2 regions of the Methylobacterium sp. Ger2507 genome follow, and region 1 is predicted to be linked to the other one. Evidence: predicted binding sites of a transcription regulator. Region 1 holds the regulator's gene; the other holds the start of a gene.
What was found. The regulator LexA, encoded in region 1, represses DNA repair genes until DNA is damaged. The targets are predictions, from matches to a motif close to TGTTCNNNNTGTGTTCNG.
Positions count from the first base shown of each region.

Region 2: a site for LexA is predicted at 6,760-6,777, ahead of uvrA (excinuclease ABC subunit UvrA). Genes of this name have one in related genera too.

Region 1 is NZ_JBUYVC010000001.1:2,576,680-2,584,609, reverse strand. It holds gene ACV7NL_RS11970 (calcium-binding protein) at 59-1,348, opposite strand; gene lexA (transcriptional repressor LexA) at 1,893-2,645, shown strand; gene ACV7NL_RS11960 (ComEC/Rec2 family competence protein) at 2,639-4,927, opposite strand; gene gltX (glutamate--tRNA ligase) at 5,099-6,520, shown strand; gene gltA (citrate synthase) at 6,769-7,930, shown strand, end outside.
Region 2 is NZ_JBUYVC010000001.1:4,665,679-4,673,608, reverse strand. It holds gene hflX (GTPase HflX) at 1-1,205, shown strand, start outside; gene ACV7NL_RS21735 (fasciclin domain-containing protein) at 1,297-1,869, opposite strand; gene ACV7NL_RS21730 (transporter) at 2,119-3,123, opposite strand; gene uvrA (excinuclease ABC subunit UvrA) at 3,657-6,638, opposite strand; gene ACV7NL_RS21720 (methyl-accepting chemotaxis protein) at 7,157-7,930, shown strand, end outside.

The sequences.
Region 1 (7,930 bases):
AGGAACGAAGAGCGAGGCTCGTTCGAGGCGGCCCGATGCAGGCCGCCGCGACATCGGATCAGGCGAACAGGAAGTCGTTCAGCGTCAGCAACGGGCCCAGGGCTCCACCCGCGCTGACCTGAAGCTGCCCCTGGGACCCGCCCGCGGCGTCGTGAACCTCGTAGACGCGCGCGTTGCCGGACGTTCCGATGAGGTCCAGGGTCGAGGCGACGGCGAACCCGCTGAACTGGATCACATCGCCGCCCGATTGCCCCGCGCCCTGGAAATCGACGATCAGGTCGCGAATGCCCTTCGTCTCCAGATCGCCGAAGGTGATGACGAAGGTGTCATCCCCGGCTCCGCCGGCAACCCGGTCGCCGCCGCGACCACCCATGATGAGATCGGCGCCGGCGCCACCGTTCAGGATATCGGTGCCGTCGCCACCTTCCAGAACGTCATCCCCCGCGTCGCCACGCAGGTTGTCGTCGCCGAGGCCGGCATAGAGCCGATCGGCGCCGGTGCCGCCCTCGAGAAGGTCATCGCCCTCGCCGCCATCGAGCCCGTCGGCGCCCGCACCCCCGAGAAGGGTGTCGTTGCCGACGCCGCCATAGAGCCAATCCTTGCCGGCCCCACCGTCGATGTGATCGTCGCCCCGTCCGCCCTCGACGTAATCGTCGCCGCCGAAGGCCGAGAAGGTGTCGGATTTGCTGCCGAGCCAGATCTGGTCCTTGCGATCCGTTGCGATCGGAAGGCCCTTGTCCTGAAGGAGAGCGAGGTCGAGATCCGAGATCTGCGGGCGCCACCCCCAGGGCGAATAGGGGTCCATCAGATCTTCGACGCCCGAGACATGCGCCCGCGCATCGTCGAGCTTGGCAGGGCCACCCAGGACCGTGGTTGTATTCTCGTCGTAATACACCATCGATCCGTTTTCATACCAGGCCGGCTGGAAATCAATGAACCCGATGGCATGGGCGATCTCGTGCTGGAACAGCCCGAACGCGTCGATCTTGTTGGACGGGACACCGGCTTGTCCCTGCGGATCGAAGAAGAGATCGCCCAGCTTGTCCTGGCCCAGGGTGACCTTGCCGTCCGCCTCGCCTCCATTGCCATCCCAACCCTCGCGCGCTTCCAGGATCGGGGCGAAGGTCCATCCCTGGCCGTCCCAGGCATAGCTGGGACCGGCATTGGCCAGGACATTTCCGCCGGCGAAATTGCCCATCGCGATGGCGATCTCGATCACGGCGTCGCCCTGGATGTGTTTCGCCCAGCCATCCGCCGCGCCTTGCGCCGTCGCCAGGATGAGGTCTGCTTGGCCGCCAGCGGCATTGCGGGAACTTTCACTGTCCCAATACGCAATGATTTTCGACATGTTTGCTTGGCCTTGTCGTTGTTCTGGCGTTTTTCTATAAGGGGAATATCTATCTATAGGCAGTAAAGGACACAACGACGGGGTTTTCTCTTGGTTAAGGAGAGATGAGAGGCAAGGCTTGCAGTCTATGATGCTTTGTAGCGCGAGCCGTCCATCGCATCGCATCGCGCCGTGCCTTTGCGGAATGCGGCGAACGGCCGATCCGGGTGCGACAGAGTCGAGAAACGCGCGCCTTCCCGGTTCATGCCTGCCCGACGCGCACGAAACCTGAGCGCCGTCGATCGCGGGGCAAGGTCAGCGCTCTGGCGGCCTTTCCGCCCGATCCGGATATTGCCAGAGTTGCGTCCGGATGCTCTGGTGACCGGTGACCGGTGACCGGACCAACCCGACCGGCCCTGAATTGGGATCGGACGCGCGCCACCGCGCACGAATTCCGCCTTCTTTAAGGAACTCTTGCAGAACACTTGCGGAACGTTTAACGTGTTCGTGGTTTGTTTCTGTGGTCGTCCGCCGCAGCCAATGTCTCCAACGAAGAGTGTTCCGCATGTTGACGCGTAAGCAACTGGATTTGCTCCAGTTCATCCAGCTTCGGATGCGCGAGAGCGGCGTTCCCCCGTCCTTCGACGAAATGAAGGACGCCCTCGATCTGAAGTCGAAATCGGGCATCCACCGCCTGATCACGGCCTTGGAGGAGCGGGGCTTTCTGCGGCGTCTGCCGAACCGGGCCCGCGCCATCGAGGTGATCCGGATGCCCGAGAGCCTCGGCGGTCAATCCGCCTCGGCGCGGACCGCGCCTGCGGCGGAAGTCCGTCGCTTCACCCCGAGCGTGGTCGAGGGCGGCAAGGGGAAGGGTGTGCCGGCCGGCGCCTCCATCTCACGCCTGCCGACCACCCAGGCGACCGACGAGAGCGGCCGGGCTGTGACGATCCCGGTGATGGGGCGGATCGCGGCCGGTACGCCGATCTCGGCCATCCAGGAGCAGAGCCATTCGGTGACGATGTCGCCGGACTTCCTCGCGGGTGGCGAGCACTATGCCCTGGAGGTGCGCGGCGATTCGATGATCGAGGCCGGCATTCTCGACGGCGATCTCGTGGTGATCCGCAAGCAGGACACGGCGAACACCGGGGACATCATCGTGGCCCTGATCGATGACGAGGAAGCGACCCTCAAGCGCCTGCGCCGACGGGGATCGTCCATCGCTCTCGAGGCCGCCAATCCGGCCTACGAGACCCGCGTGCTCGGCCCTGATCGGGTGCAGATCCAGGGGCGCCTCGTCAGTCTCGTGCGTCGTTACTGAGGCTCTTCGCCGGTCCCTTCGCCAATTCCTTCGCCCGGCCCTTCGCCGGGCGAACCTGGTGCGTCCTTTGCTCGCCCGATCGGCGCTGCCGGCACGATGTCCGGTGCGGCACGCGCCGGTGCGTCCGTGTTGGCAGGTGCCACGGGTCGCCAGGGAACGGCTTCTCCCGGGCGCCGGGTCGTAACGACGCGGGCGCCCTCGCGCGTGAGGCGCAAGGCCGCCGCGCCGTGTGCCGCCAGGAAGGTCCGGTCGAGGACGAACGCCGCGGCGCAGCCCGGCGGGGCCGATTGGCGGCTGATCAGGATATCGGCCCGGGCGCAATCCTCCGGGAAGGCGCGCTTGTCGGTGACGAGGGCGACCCTGCGCCCATCCGGCAGGGTCAGGGTACAGCCGAGGCCATCGCACCGGGCGTCCGGAAAGGCCGGGACGGCGCCGGCCTTCCGGGCATCGCCATCCGCTTTCAGCCATTGTTCGAGCACGAAGGCCGGCGGACGCCCCAGAGTGGCGAGGTGGCCGCTGCGATCCCGGATCGCCGCCCCGGTGCCTTCCCGATCGACGTAGATGTCGAAGCGATCGGGCGACGCCGCGAAGGCGATGCCGATCGCCGCCGGGATCAACCCGAGCCAACGCAGGGACGAGGCCGGAAGGGTGAGCAGGAGGAGGCCGGCCGCCAGCAGCCCCAACGCCCCCGCCCCGAAGGCCGGCACCACCACGACGGCGTGTCCGAAGCCCGCGATCCAGGTCGAGATCGACAGCATTCCGCGCACCGCCAGACCCATCGCCCACCACACCGGCTGATCCAGGGCGAACGGATAGGCGAGGATGCCGAGCACCGCCGCGGGCATCACCGCCAGGGAGACCAGCGGGAGGGTGAGCGCATTGCCGACGAGGCCGAAGGGCTGCACCGTCTGGAAATGATAGGTCGCAAAGGGCGCGGTGGCGATCTGCGCCACGAGGGTCGTGGCCAGCGTTCCGACGATCGCGGCGATCAGGAACGCGACGGCGCGGGTGACGGGACCGGCGCCCTCGCGGCGGCCGCCCTGTCCGGCGATCAGCGGTGCGCAGGCGATGAGCCCGGCAACGGCGCCGAAGGACATCTGGAAGCTGGGGCCGAGGAGCCCGTCCGGATCCCGCGCCAGGGCGATCAGCGCGGCGAGCGCGAGGTTGCGCATGCTGAGGGCCGGCCGATCGACCAGAATCGCGCCGAGCATCACCAGGGTCATGATCAGCGAGCGTTCGGCCGCGATGTCCCACCCGGAGAACACGCAATAGGCGGTGACCCCCACCATGGCGATGCCGGCGGCGATCTTCTTGATGGGCCAGTGCAGGGCGGTGAACGGCACGATCGCCAGCCCGGCCCGCACCAGCCAGAACACCACGCCGGCGGCCAGCACCATGTGGAGTCCGGAGATCGACACCACGTGATAAATCCCGGCCGCGCGCAGCACGTCGTTGGTGTCGCTGTTGATCAGGCCGCGTTTGCCGGTGACCAGCGCGGCCGCCACCGCCCCCGCCTGCCCGCCATTGGCGTCGGTGATCCGTCGCGTGAGGGCGTTGCGCGCGTCGTCGACAGCGGCCGCGAGGCGGTCAGTCCACGGCGTCGGGAGGACCGGCGGCCGCCGCTCGATCGTGCCGACGAGGGAGCCGACCGCGCCGATCTGTCGGAAGAAGGCGTCGCGAGCGAAGTCGTAGCCGCCCGGGCGGGCCGCATCCGGGGGCGGAAGCAGGCGAGCGGTCGCGGCGATCCGGTCGCCCGGCTTCAGCGGGATGGCCTTGCGGTAGGAGACCCGCACGCGCCTCGGTCGCACCCCGTCGGCAAGGGTTCCGAAGCTTTCCACCCGCACGATCAGGCGCGCGCCCTCCTCCCGCTCGTCCAGCCCCTCGATGGTGCCGACCAGCGGAGCGATCGTCGTCCGGGCGAGGATCGGGCCGGCGACCTGCTGGACGCGGAACGTCGCGGCGGCAAAGCCCAGGACGGCGGCGATGCCGGCGAGAACCAGCGCGAGCCCGACCGGACGCGCCACCAGCCGGGGCGTGAGGGCACCGAGGAGCGCTGCCGCCACGAGGGGGGCTGCGAGGGACGGCGCGCCCTGCGTTCCGAGGAAGAAGACCAGGATGCCGGCCCCGAAGGCGACCGCCAGCCAGGCGAACAGGCGACGCTGCTCGATCTCCCGGGTCCAACCGGCCCGGACCCAGTTCGCAACGAGCCGCCAGACCGCCCGGCGCACGGCGAAGCGGCGCGTCCATCGCCCCACCGCTGCAACCGCGCGCACCTGCGCCATCGTTCACGCTTTCCGGTCGCACCGTCGGGCCGGCGACCTCAGTCCATTTCGGAAGACATGATTTCCAGGGGACGATTTCTTAACGCTGGGCGTCGCGCATGCTACACGCGCCGCTCCAGGCCGGTCGATCCGCTTCCCGCCTGTTCCACTAGGCAGTTCAAGTCCAGATTGATGTCGTCAGCCGTCGTCACGCGCTTTGCCCCCTCGCCCACGGGCTACCTGCATATCGGCGGGGCCCGTACGGCCCTGTTCAACTGGCTTTATGCGCGCCGATTCGGCGGTCGCATGCTGCTGCGCATCGAGGACACCGACCGCGAACGCTCGACTCAGGGTGCCATCGACGCGATCCTCGACGGCATGCGCTGGCTCGGCCTCGATTGGGACGGCGACGTCATCTATCAGTATGCCCGGGCCGCCCGACACCGGGAGGCGGCCGAGAGCCTGCTGGCCACCGGCAACGCCTACCGCTGCTACGCCACGCCCGAGGAGTTGACGGCGATGCGCGAGGCGGCGCGCGCCGAAGGCCGGCCATTGCGCTACGACGGCCGCTGGCGCGACCGCGATCCGTCCGACGCGCCCGCCGGGGTCAAGCCGGTGATCCGCCTGCGCGCGCCGACCGAGGGCGAGACCGTGGTCGAGGATGGCGTGCAGGGCCGCGTCGTCTGGCAGAACAAGGACCTCGACGATCTGGTCCTGCTGCGCTCGGACGGCAACCCGACCTACATGCTCGCCGTGGTGGTGGACGACCACGACATGGGCGTGACTCAGGTGATTCGGGGCGACGACCATCTCACCAACGCGGCGCGCCAGCGCCAGATCTCCGACGCCCTCGGCTGGGCGGCGCCCGCCATGGCGCATATTCCGCTGATTCACGGGGCGGACGGCGCCAAGCTCTCGAAGCGCCACGGGGCGCTGGGGGTCGATGCCTATCGCGACCTCGGCTACCTGCCGAGCGCGCTGCGCAACTACCTCGTGCGCCTCGGCTGGAGCCACGGCGACCAGGAGGTCTTCTCCACCGATGAGATGATCGCGGCCTTCGACCTGAAGGCGATCGGCCGCTCCCCGGCGCGCTTCGACTTCGCCAAGCTGGAGAACCTGAACGGTCTCTACATCCGCGGCGCGGCGGATGCGGATCTCGTCCGGTCGATCGAGGACGTGCTTCCGGCGCTCGGGCCGGCCCGCGGCATCGCGGTGCCGCTGGCACCTGCCCTGCGCGAGAAACTCCTGGTCGCGATGCCGGGCCTGAAGGAGCGGGCCAAGACCCTCGTGGAACTCCTCGACAGCGCCTATTACCTCACCGCGGCCCGGCCCCTGGTCCCCGACGAGAAGGCCAAGGGGCTCCTCGGCGACGAGGCCAAGGCGCGGCTCGCCGCCCTCGTCCCGGCCCTGGAAGCACTGCCGGACTGGAGTGCGGCGGCGACCGAGGGCGCCGTCCGGCTTTTCGCCGAGACCGAGAGCCTGAAGCTCGGCCAGATCGCCCAGCCGCTCCGCGCGGCGCTGACCGGCCGCGCCACGTCGCCGCCGGTCTTCGACGTCATGGCGGTGCTCGGGCGGGAGGAATGCCTCGGCCGTCTCCGCGACCAGACGGGCTGAGGGCGATCCCGAAACGGTGACCGGACCAGGCGTTCCCCGGGCGCGGAGGCATGACAAATCGGCCTGGATTTCGCTTCGATGCCGGTGAGAGGCGGACCGTCGGTTGATGACGGTTCGCCGATCCGCTACCCCCATGCTCGTGTGAGCAAGTGCAGCATAGGCTGCAGTTGCGCCCCGGATCCGGGTGGCTGACTGCATCGCCACGCGGGCCGGCGCCGCCCCGCTGTCACGAAAGGGTCCAGGTCTCCATGAGCGCCTCCAGCACGATCACCGTGGGCGACGACCACGTCGAGCTTCCCATCAAGACCGGCACGATCGGCCCCGATGTCATCGACATCGGCAAGCTCTACGCCAAGACGGGCAAGTTCACCTTCGACCCCGGATTCACCTCGACCGCCTCCTGCGAGTCGAAGATCACCTACATCGACGGCGATGCGGGTGTTCTCCTCTATCGCGGCTATCCGATCGAGCAGATCGCCGAGAATGGCGACTTCCTCGAGACCTGCTACCTGATGCTGTTCGGCGAATTGCCGACCCCGTCCCAGAAGGCCGATTTCGACTACCGGATCACGCGCCACACCATGGTGCATGATCAGATGAACCGCTTCTTCCAGGGCTTCCGCCGCGACGCGCACCCGATGGCGATCATGGTCGCCTGCGTCGGCGCCCTGTCGGCATTCTACCACGACTCGACCGACATCTCGGACGACCAGCAGCGCATGGTCGCGTCGATGCGGATGATCGCCAAGATGCCCACCCTGGCGGCGATGGCGTACAAATACTCGATCGGTCAGCCGTTCGTCTATCCGAAGAACGACCTCGACTACACCTCGAACTTCCTGCGGATGTGCTTCGCGGTGCCGTGCGAGGAGTTCAAGGTCAATCCGATCTTCGCCCGCGCGCTGGACCGGATCTTCATCCTGCACGCCGATCACGAGCAGAACGCCTCGACCTCGACCGTGCGTCTGGCCGGCTCGTCGGGAGCCAACCCCTTCGCCTGCATCGCCGCCGGCATCGCCTGCCTGTGGGGGCCCGCCCATGGCGGTGCCAACGAGGCGGCCCTCAAGATGCTCGAGGAGATCGGCCATCCGGAGAACGTGGCCAAGTACGTCGCCAAGGCGAAGGACAAGAACGATCCGTTCCGCCTGATGGGCTTCGGCCACCGGGTGTACAAGAACTACGATCCGCGCGCCCGGATCATGCAGAAGACCACCCACGAGGTGCTGGGCCAGCTCGGCATCAAGGACGATCCGCTGCTCGAAGTCGCGGTGCAGCTCGAACAGATCGCCCTCAAGGACGATTACTTCATCGAGAAGAAGCTCTATCCGAACATCGATTTCTATTCAGGCATCACCCTCAAGGCGATGGGCTTCCCGACCTCGATGTTCACGGTGCTGTTCGCCCTCGCCC
Region 2 (7,930 bases), 2.1 Mb from region 1:
AGCTCGACGTGGTCGAGGCGATCGTCGCCCCGGTGCAGCGGATCCGCCCCTCGACCTATCTCGGCAAGGGCCGCGTCGAGGAACTCGCAGGCGTGATTCGCGCCCGCGAAATAGGCCTGGTGGTGATGGATTGCGCCCTCTCCCCCGTGCAGCAACGGAACCTGGAAAAGGCTTTCGGCTGCAAGGTCATCGACCGCACCGGGCTGATTCTCGAGATCTTCGGGCGACGGGCTTCGACCCGCGAGGGCACGCTGCAGGTCGAGCACGCGCATCTCGCCTACCAGAAGAGTCGTCTCGTGCGGTCCTGGACCCACCTCGAACGCCAGCGCGGCGGATTCGGCTTTCTCGGCGGCCCCGGTGAGACCCAGATCGAAGCCGATCGGCGCATGATTCAAGAGCGGATGACCAAGATCGAGCGCGAGCTCGACAGCGTGACCCGCACGCGCGGCCTGCACCGTCAGAGCCGGGCGCGGGTTCCGTATCCGATCGTCGCCCTCGTCGGCTACACCAATGCGGGCAAGTCGACGCTGTTCAATACCCTCACCAAGGCCCAGGTGATGGCGCAGGATATGCTGTTCGCGACCCTGGACCCGACTGCGCGGGCCACCAAGCTTCCGCATGGCGAGACCGTGATCCTGTCGGACACGGTCGGTTTCATCTCGGAACTCCCGACCTCGCTGATCGCCGCCTTCCGCGCCACGCTGGAGGATGTGATCCACGCCGACATCCTGCTCCACGTCCGGGACGTCTCGCACGGGGACAGCGAGGCCCAGGCGGAGGATGTGGGCTCCGTGCTGCGGGAGCTCGGGATCGAGACTTCCGCCGCGCGGATCATCGAGGTCTGGAACAAGGCCGACCTGCTCGACGGGGACGAGCGCACCCGCCTGCTCAACCTCAGCGGCCAGGGCCGCAGCGATCGCGACAGCGACGCGCCGGTTCTCGTCTCCGCGGTGACCGGCGAGGGCCTGGGAGTCCTGACGGCCCGGATCGAGGCGCGGATCGCGCGCCAGCGCTCGACCTTCGCGGTGGTCCTGCCACCGGAGGACGGCGCAGCCCTGCACTGGCTCTACGAGAACGCCGAAGTGCTCGATCGGCGCGAGGAGGAGGGCGGTACCATGCACCTCGCGATCCGCATTGCACCCGAGAAGGAGCCGCGCTTCCTCAACCGATTTGAAGGCGCCCGCCGTCTCAACCGGGTCGGCTGAGCGACCCGCACGGAACAGTCATGAAAAACGCCCGCGATCCCGATGGGTCGCGGGCGTTTTCCTATGCTTCGGACGGGATCGAAATGCCCGATCAGGGCTGCAGGACACCGTTAATGACGTGGATGACGCCGTTCGACTGCATGACGTTGGCAGTGGTCACGGTAGCGGTGCTGCCCTTGGCGTCGGTCACGTAGACCTTCTTGCCCTTGCTCTGAACGACGAGCGGCTCACCCTGGACCGTCTTCAGCTGCGCTTCGCCGCCGCCATCCTTGGCGAGCTTCATCAGATCCTTCGCGGTGTAGACACCCGGGACCACGTGATAGGTCAGGATCTGGGTGAGAGTAGCCTTGTTCTCGGGCTTCACCAGGGTCTCGACCGTGCCGGCCGGCAGCTTGGCGAAGGCGGCGTTGGTGGGCGCGAAGACGGTGAACGGACCGGGGCCGGACAGGGTATCGACGAGACCGGCAGCCTTCACGGCGGCGACCAGCGTGGTGTGATCCTTCGAGTTCACCGCGTTCTCGACGATGGTCTTCGAGGCGTACATCGGCGCACCGCCGACCATCGGATTCTTCGCGAGAGCCGGGGACGCGACGCCGACGGAGCAGGCGAGGACGACGGCGGCGAACGTTGACGCGATCGGGCGACGGGCGTGACGGTTGATCATGAAGCGCTTCCTCTGAAAACGGGTGCCCCTTCGAGGGGGTCTTGCTCCGTTACGGGATGCAACCGGCGAAAGTTTCAGGGACGCGCCGGCTTCCGATAGAAATCATCGACTCCAATGCCGTATCGGCGCCGGTTTCTCCGGGCGTTGCGGTGTCCGCCGAACATGCGAAAGCCCGCCCGACACTGAAGTCGGACGGGCTTTGCCTATGTCATGCAGCGGCGAAGCCAGGCCTCGCCGCCGATGTCCAGATCAGTACTTGCGGATGATCGGCGCAGCGACGGCGGCGACCGGGGTCGGCGAGTACAGCGGCACGATCAGGCGGCCCGAGATCTCGGTGCTGTCGAAGCTGGCAGCGCTACGAGCGACGGTGCGGGCGACGTAGACCTGACCGGTAGCGAAACCGAAGTCGTAGCCGACGAGGCCACCCATCAGGAACCGGCCGCGATCACCCTGAGCAGCGTTGATGAGGTTGCCGGCCTTGGCGCTGATGTCGAAGTTGTAGGTACCGTAGGCGATGGCGCCGATTTCGAACTTGCCGAACTTCTTGGTCGCGGTCAGGTCGAGGTTCAGCGAGTCAGACAGGGAGTAGGACTGCGTGAAGCCGCCGAGACCAATGTTGCGAACGCCACCGAAGTTGGAGGGCGAGTCGTAGATGTTGGCGGTCAAGTTGGCAGTCAGGTTGTAGCCGTCGCCAGTGTAGCTTGCAGCAACGCCGAACCGGTAAGTGTTCGATGAAAGCTGCGGAAGAACTGCACCACCGCCGGCGCCAGGACCAACGAAGTTCGGAGCAGCGAGAGCACCATTCCTCGTTGTCAGAACACCACGATCGCCGTTCAGCTCGTTGAGGTAGACACCGCCGAGCAAGCTGACGCCGAAGTTATTGCCGAGATCGAAGGCCCAGATGCCACCAACGAAGGTACCGACATTGATCGACAGGTCACGCAGGTTGGAGCCGCTCTTGCCGAAGGCGAACACGGTCGGGGGCGCAACGAGCAACTCGACGCGGCCGCCGAGCGGAACCAGCGGGGTCGACCAGACCAGCACCGGGATGTTCACCCCGACGTCGACCGGCGACGGGTTGTCGCGCATCTGGTACACGAAGGTATTCAGGGCGTAGATGCCCTCGGGCAGCGGCGCACCGGTGGCGAGGCCGACCTGCTCACCCGGAACCGTGGTGCTCTGCGCGTAGGAGGCGGTGGCAGTCATGCTGGCGGTGAGCGCGAGCGCTCCGGCAACGAGCCAGTTCTTCGACATCTTATTCATTCCTTCCCAAGGATTTCAGGCGTCCGCCACGCAGCCGTCCGAACCATTCTGCCGATGCGCCGCTTGTGTGCGGCTTGTTTGCAGTGGATCCGGCGGCCCCCCTTGCGGCCCGTTTTCAAGTCTCAACGTCGAGAACTATTCTACAGGACGCCGCAGAAGGACAGCGGAATGCTTGGAAACGGGGCAGTTCGACCCTGACCGTTGCTCAAAAGTCGCATTTTCGGTGCAGTGCAGCGGAAGGAATTGTTAACCATTTGAGCAGGTTGGCGCGGCTATTTGAGCGCCCGTGCGAGCCAGCATCGGCAAAATACCGCTGGGCTCTCAACCTGTTATGGTCTGGCTTGGGCGTCAGGAGCTTCCGGCAAAGGACCTTTGGCCAATGCGCAGTTGGCGTAGCCCCCGTACCCCGATTGGTGCGGTTGGGCTCGGCCATGACGCTGTGCCGAGCTGCTTTTGCCCCTCCGACACGGACGAATCAGGGCCGCCTTCCCCGGGTCATGCGCAAATCCGGGCTCGCAGTTCGTCTACTCGGCAGCGGCACGTCCCTTGACGAGAGCCGCAGCGGGACGGCGGGCCAGGACGTCGCGCAGGAATCGACCGGTATGGCTCGCGCGGGACTTGGCGATCTGCTCGGGCGTTCCTTCAGCCACCACGACGCCACCGCCGCCGCCGCCTTCGGGCCCCATATCGATGACCCAGTCGGCCGTCTTGATGACTTCGAGGTTGTGCTCGATGACCACGACGGTGTTGCCCTGGTCGACGAGCTCATGGAGCACCTCCATCAGCTTTGCGACGTCGTGGAAGTGCAGTCCCGTCGTCGGCTCGTCGAGGATGTAGAGCGTGCGCCCGGTGGCGCGCTTCGACAGTTCCTTCGACAACTTGACCCGCTGCGCCTCGCCGCCCGACAGGGTGGTCGCCTGCTGCCCGACCTTGACGTAGCCGAGACCGACCCGCGCCAGGGTCTCCATCTTCTCGCGGATCGTCGGCACCGCCTTGAACAGGTCGGCCGCCTCCTCGACGGTCATGTCGAGCACGTCCGCGATCGAATGGTCGCGATACTTCACCTCCAGGGTCTCACGGTCGTAGCGGCGGCCCTTGCAGACGTCGCAGGTCACGTAGACATCCGGCAGGAAATGCATCTCGATCTTGATGACGCCGTCGCCGGAGCAGGCTTCGCAGCGTCCGCCCTTCACGTTGAAGGAGAAGCGCCCGGCCTGGTAGCCGCGCGCCTTGGCTTCCGGCAGGCCGGCGAACCAGTCACGGATCGGCGTGAAGGCTCCCGTGTAGGTCGCGGGGTTGGAGCGCGGGGTGCGCCCGATCGGCGACTGGTCGATGTCGATGACCTTGTCGAGGTGCTCCAGCCCGTCGAGGCGTTCGTAGGGCGCCGGATGCTCGAGGGCTCCGTTCAGTGACTTCGCCACAGCCTTGTACAGCGTGTCGATGATCAGGGTGGATTTGCCGCCGCCTGAGACGCCCGAGATGCAGGTGAAGGTTCCGAGGGGGATGTCCACGGAGACGTTCTTCAGATTGTTGCCGCGGGCGCCGATCAGGCTCAGCGTGCCCTTTCGTCCCTTGCGACGCGCCTTCGGAACCCGCACGCTCATCTCGCCGGTGAGATATTTGGCGGTGAGCGAGTTCGGGTTCTTCAGAACCTCCGCGGGTGTGCCCTGGGCGATGATCCGTCCGCCATGGATGCCGGCGCCGGGGCCGACATCGACGATGTAGTCCGCTTGCAGGATCGCGTCCTCGTCGTGCTCGACCACGATCACGGAATTGCCGAGGTCGCGCAAGCGCTTCAGGGTGCCGAGCAGGCGTTCGTTGTCGCGTTGATGCAGGCCGATCGAGGGTTCGTCCAGCACGTAGAGTACGCCGGTGAGCCCGGAGCCGATCTGCGAGGCGAGGCGGATTCGCTGGCTCTCGCCGCCGGAGAGCGAGCCGGAGCCGCGCGCCAGCGTCAGGTATTCGAGGCCGACATCGATCAGGAAGGTCAGACGGTCGCGAATTTCCTTGAGGATGCGGAAAGCGATCTCGTTCTGCTTGTCGGTGAGCTTACCCGGCAGATCCGAGAACCAGGCATGGGCGTCGCGCACGGACAGCGCGGTGATTTCGCCCACATCCTGCATCGCGACCTTGACCGAGAGCGCTTCGAGCTTCAGGCGCTTGCCGCCGCAGGTGGCGCAGGGCGTCTCGCTCATGAAGCGCGCGATCTCCTCGCGGGAGGTATCGCTCTCTGTCTCCTTGTAGCGCCGCTCGAGATTCGGGATCACGCCCTCGAACGGCTTGTTGACCTCGTAGGCCCGCATCCCATCATCGTAGGCGAAGCGCACCGCCTCGTTCTGCGTCCCATAGAGGACGACCTCGCGGGCTTTGGCGGGCAGGTCGCTCCACGCGGTCGTGGTCTTGAACCCGTAATGGCGCGCCAGCGCGTCGAGGGTCTGTCCATAATAGGGCGACGTCGATTTCGCCCAGGGACCGACAGCGCCGCGTTTGAGGCTTAGCTTGGCGTCAGAGATGACGAGTTCCGGGTCGATCCGCATTTCATGGCCGATGCCGCCGCAGGTCGGGCAGGCACCGAACGGATTGTTGAACGAGAACAGACGCGGCTCGATCTCCGCGATGGTGAAGCCGGAGACCGGACAAGCGAAGCGCGACGAGAAGGTGATGGGCTCGCGCGGGGCTTCGCCCTCCGGCGCGTCGGCAAACTCGATCAGGGCGATGCCATCGGCCAGTTCCAGGGCGGTCTCGAACGAATCGGCCAAGCGCGCGGCGATGTCAGGCCGGACCACGATCCGATCCACCACAACGTCGATGTCGTGCTTGAGCTTCTTGTCGAGCTTCGGCGCGTCGTCGATGGGGTAATACTCCCCGTCAATGCGCAGGCGCTGGAATCCCTTCTTCTGGAACTCCGCGATCTCCTTGCGGTACTCGCCCTTGCGGCCTCGAATTACCGGCGCGAGCAGGTAAAGCCGGCTCTTTTCCGGTAGGGCCAGCACGCGGTCGACCATCTGGCTGACAGTCTGGCTCTCGATCGGCAGGCCAGTCGCAGGCGAGTAGGGAATGCCGACCCGCGCCCACAGGAGCCGCATGTAATCGTAGATCTCGGTGACGGTGCCGACCGTCGAACGCGGGTTCTTCGATGTGGTCTTCTGCTCGATCGAAATGGCCGGTGAGAGGCCGTCGATCTGATCGACATCGGGCTTCGACATCATCTCCAGGAACTGCCGCGCATAGGCCGAGAGCGATTCGACGTAGCGGCGCTGCCCCTCCGCATAGATCGTGTCGAAGGCGAGCGACGACTTCCCGGAGCCCGACAAACCGGTGAAGACCACCAGCCGATCCCGCGGGATCGTCAGGTCGATATTTTTCAGGTTGTGCTCGCGCGCGCCGCGCACCGAAATGACCCGCGCATCGCGCGCCGCCGCCCCGTCGAACAATGCCTCGATCTTGGCTTCGACCTTCTCGGCCTCGGCTTGCGATTTCTTGGCGGCGGCTTTGGCTTTGGCCATGGAGTCTCTTCGGAAGGTCTGCGGTGCGGGACCCGGCACGTCTCGGAACGACCCGTTCGCCGCATGTCGGGCGCAAGGCAACCGCGGGCAAGGCGCACACCGCGCATATCGGCTCTTCAACTAGAACAAAAAGCGTACAACCACAATATCGGCGGCCTCCGCGAGAGACCGAGCCGGATCAGGGGAACAGCAGTCGATCGACATGCCGGTTTCGTTGTCTCCGCTGCGCCGTCTCGAATCCGACGAATGCCAGATGCAGCCCAGTCTCCGCCTGACGCATCAGGGTCACGACCAGGGGTAAGGTCGGCGGCCCTTCCGGGGCTCCAGTTATGAGCGACCACACGGAAGACGCCAGGTTCTTGGAGGGAGCAACCCAGAGTTCGCGGAACGCAAACGGCTCATCATTACCAAATTTGTGTCAGATATGACCAAATTTTCATCATATGATAGCAATGCAACGCAACCTTTACCCGATGGATGAAACCATCGCTGCATCGTCTTGCAAGCAGGTTCGTCTGATGTCCGTCAGTTTCATTTCATCGCTGCGCTTCCGAATCCTGCTTGTTGCACTCGCTCCCTGTCTCGCCTTCGCGGTGGTGGTGGGTCTTGCCATCACCGAGCGGATGAGCCTGCGATCTCAGATGGTGCAGGTCGAGGATCTTGTCGGGATGGCGGGTCGGATCAGTGCTTTGGTGCACGAGACCCAGCGGGAACGTGGAGCCTCCAGTCTCTTCCTCGGCGCGAAGGGCACCAAGTTCCGGGCGGAACTGGATGCGCAGCGCTTGCGCACCGACGCAGCCCGGACGGCCCTCGATGCAGGGCGAGCCGGCATGGATGTCGGAGCCTTCGGCGCGGGCGTCGCTCGCCGGAGCGAAGCCTTGACCGCCCAGATCGCCGCCATTGGCCCGCATCGCGCGGCGGTCGATGGCCTAACGCGCACGCCGGCCCAGAACATGGCCGCCTATTCCGGCGTGATCGCCAGCGCCCTCGACCTCGTCCGCGAAGTTTCCCAGGTGGCCGCGAGTGCCGATCTCGCCGGTCGCATCGCCGCCTATTCGTCATTTCTCGCCCTCAAGGAACTCGCAGGCCAGGAGCGCGCCACCGCCTCAGCGATCTTCGGCGCCGGACAGACCGATCTCGCGGGGCATGAGCGCTTGGCGGGCCTGAGTGCAGGCCAGACCACCTACGAATCCCTGTTCCGCCTCGGAGCAGGTTCGGCCCAGGCAGCATTGCTCGACGGCGTCAAAACGGCTGCTCCGGCCCGCGAAGTCGAGCGCCTGCGTCGCATCATT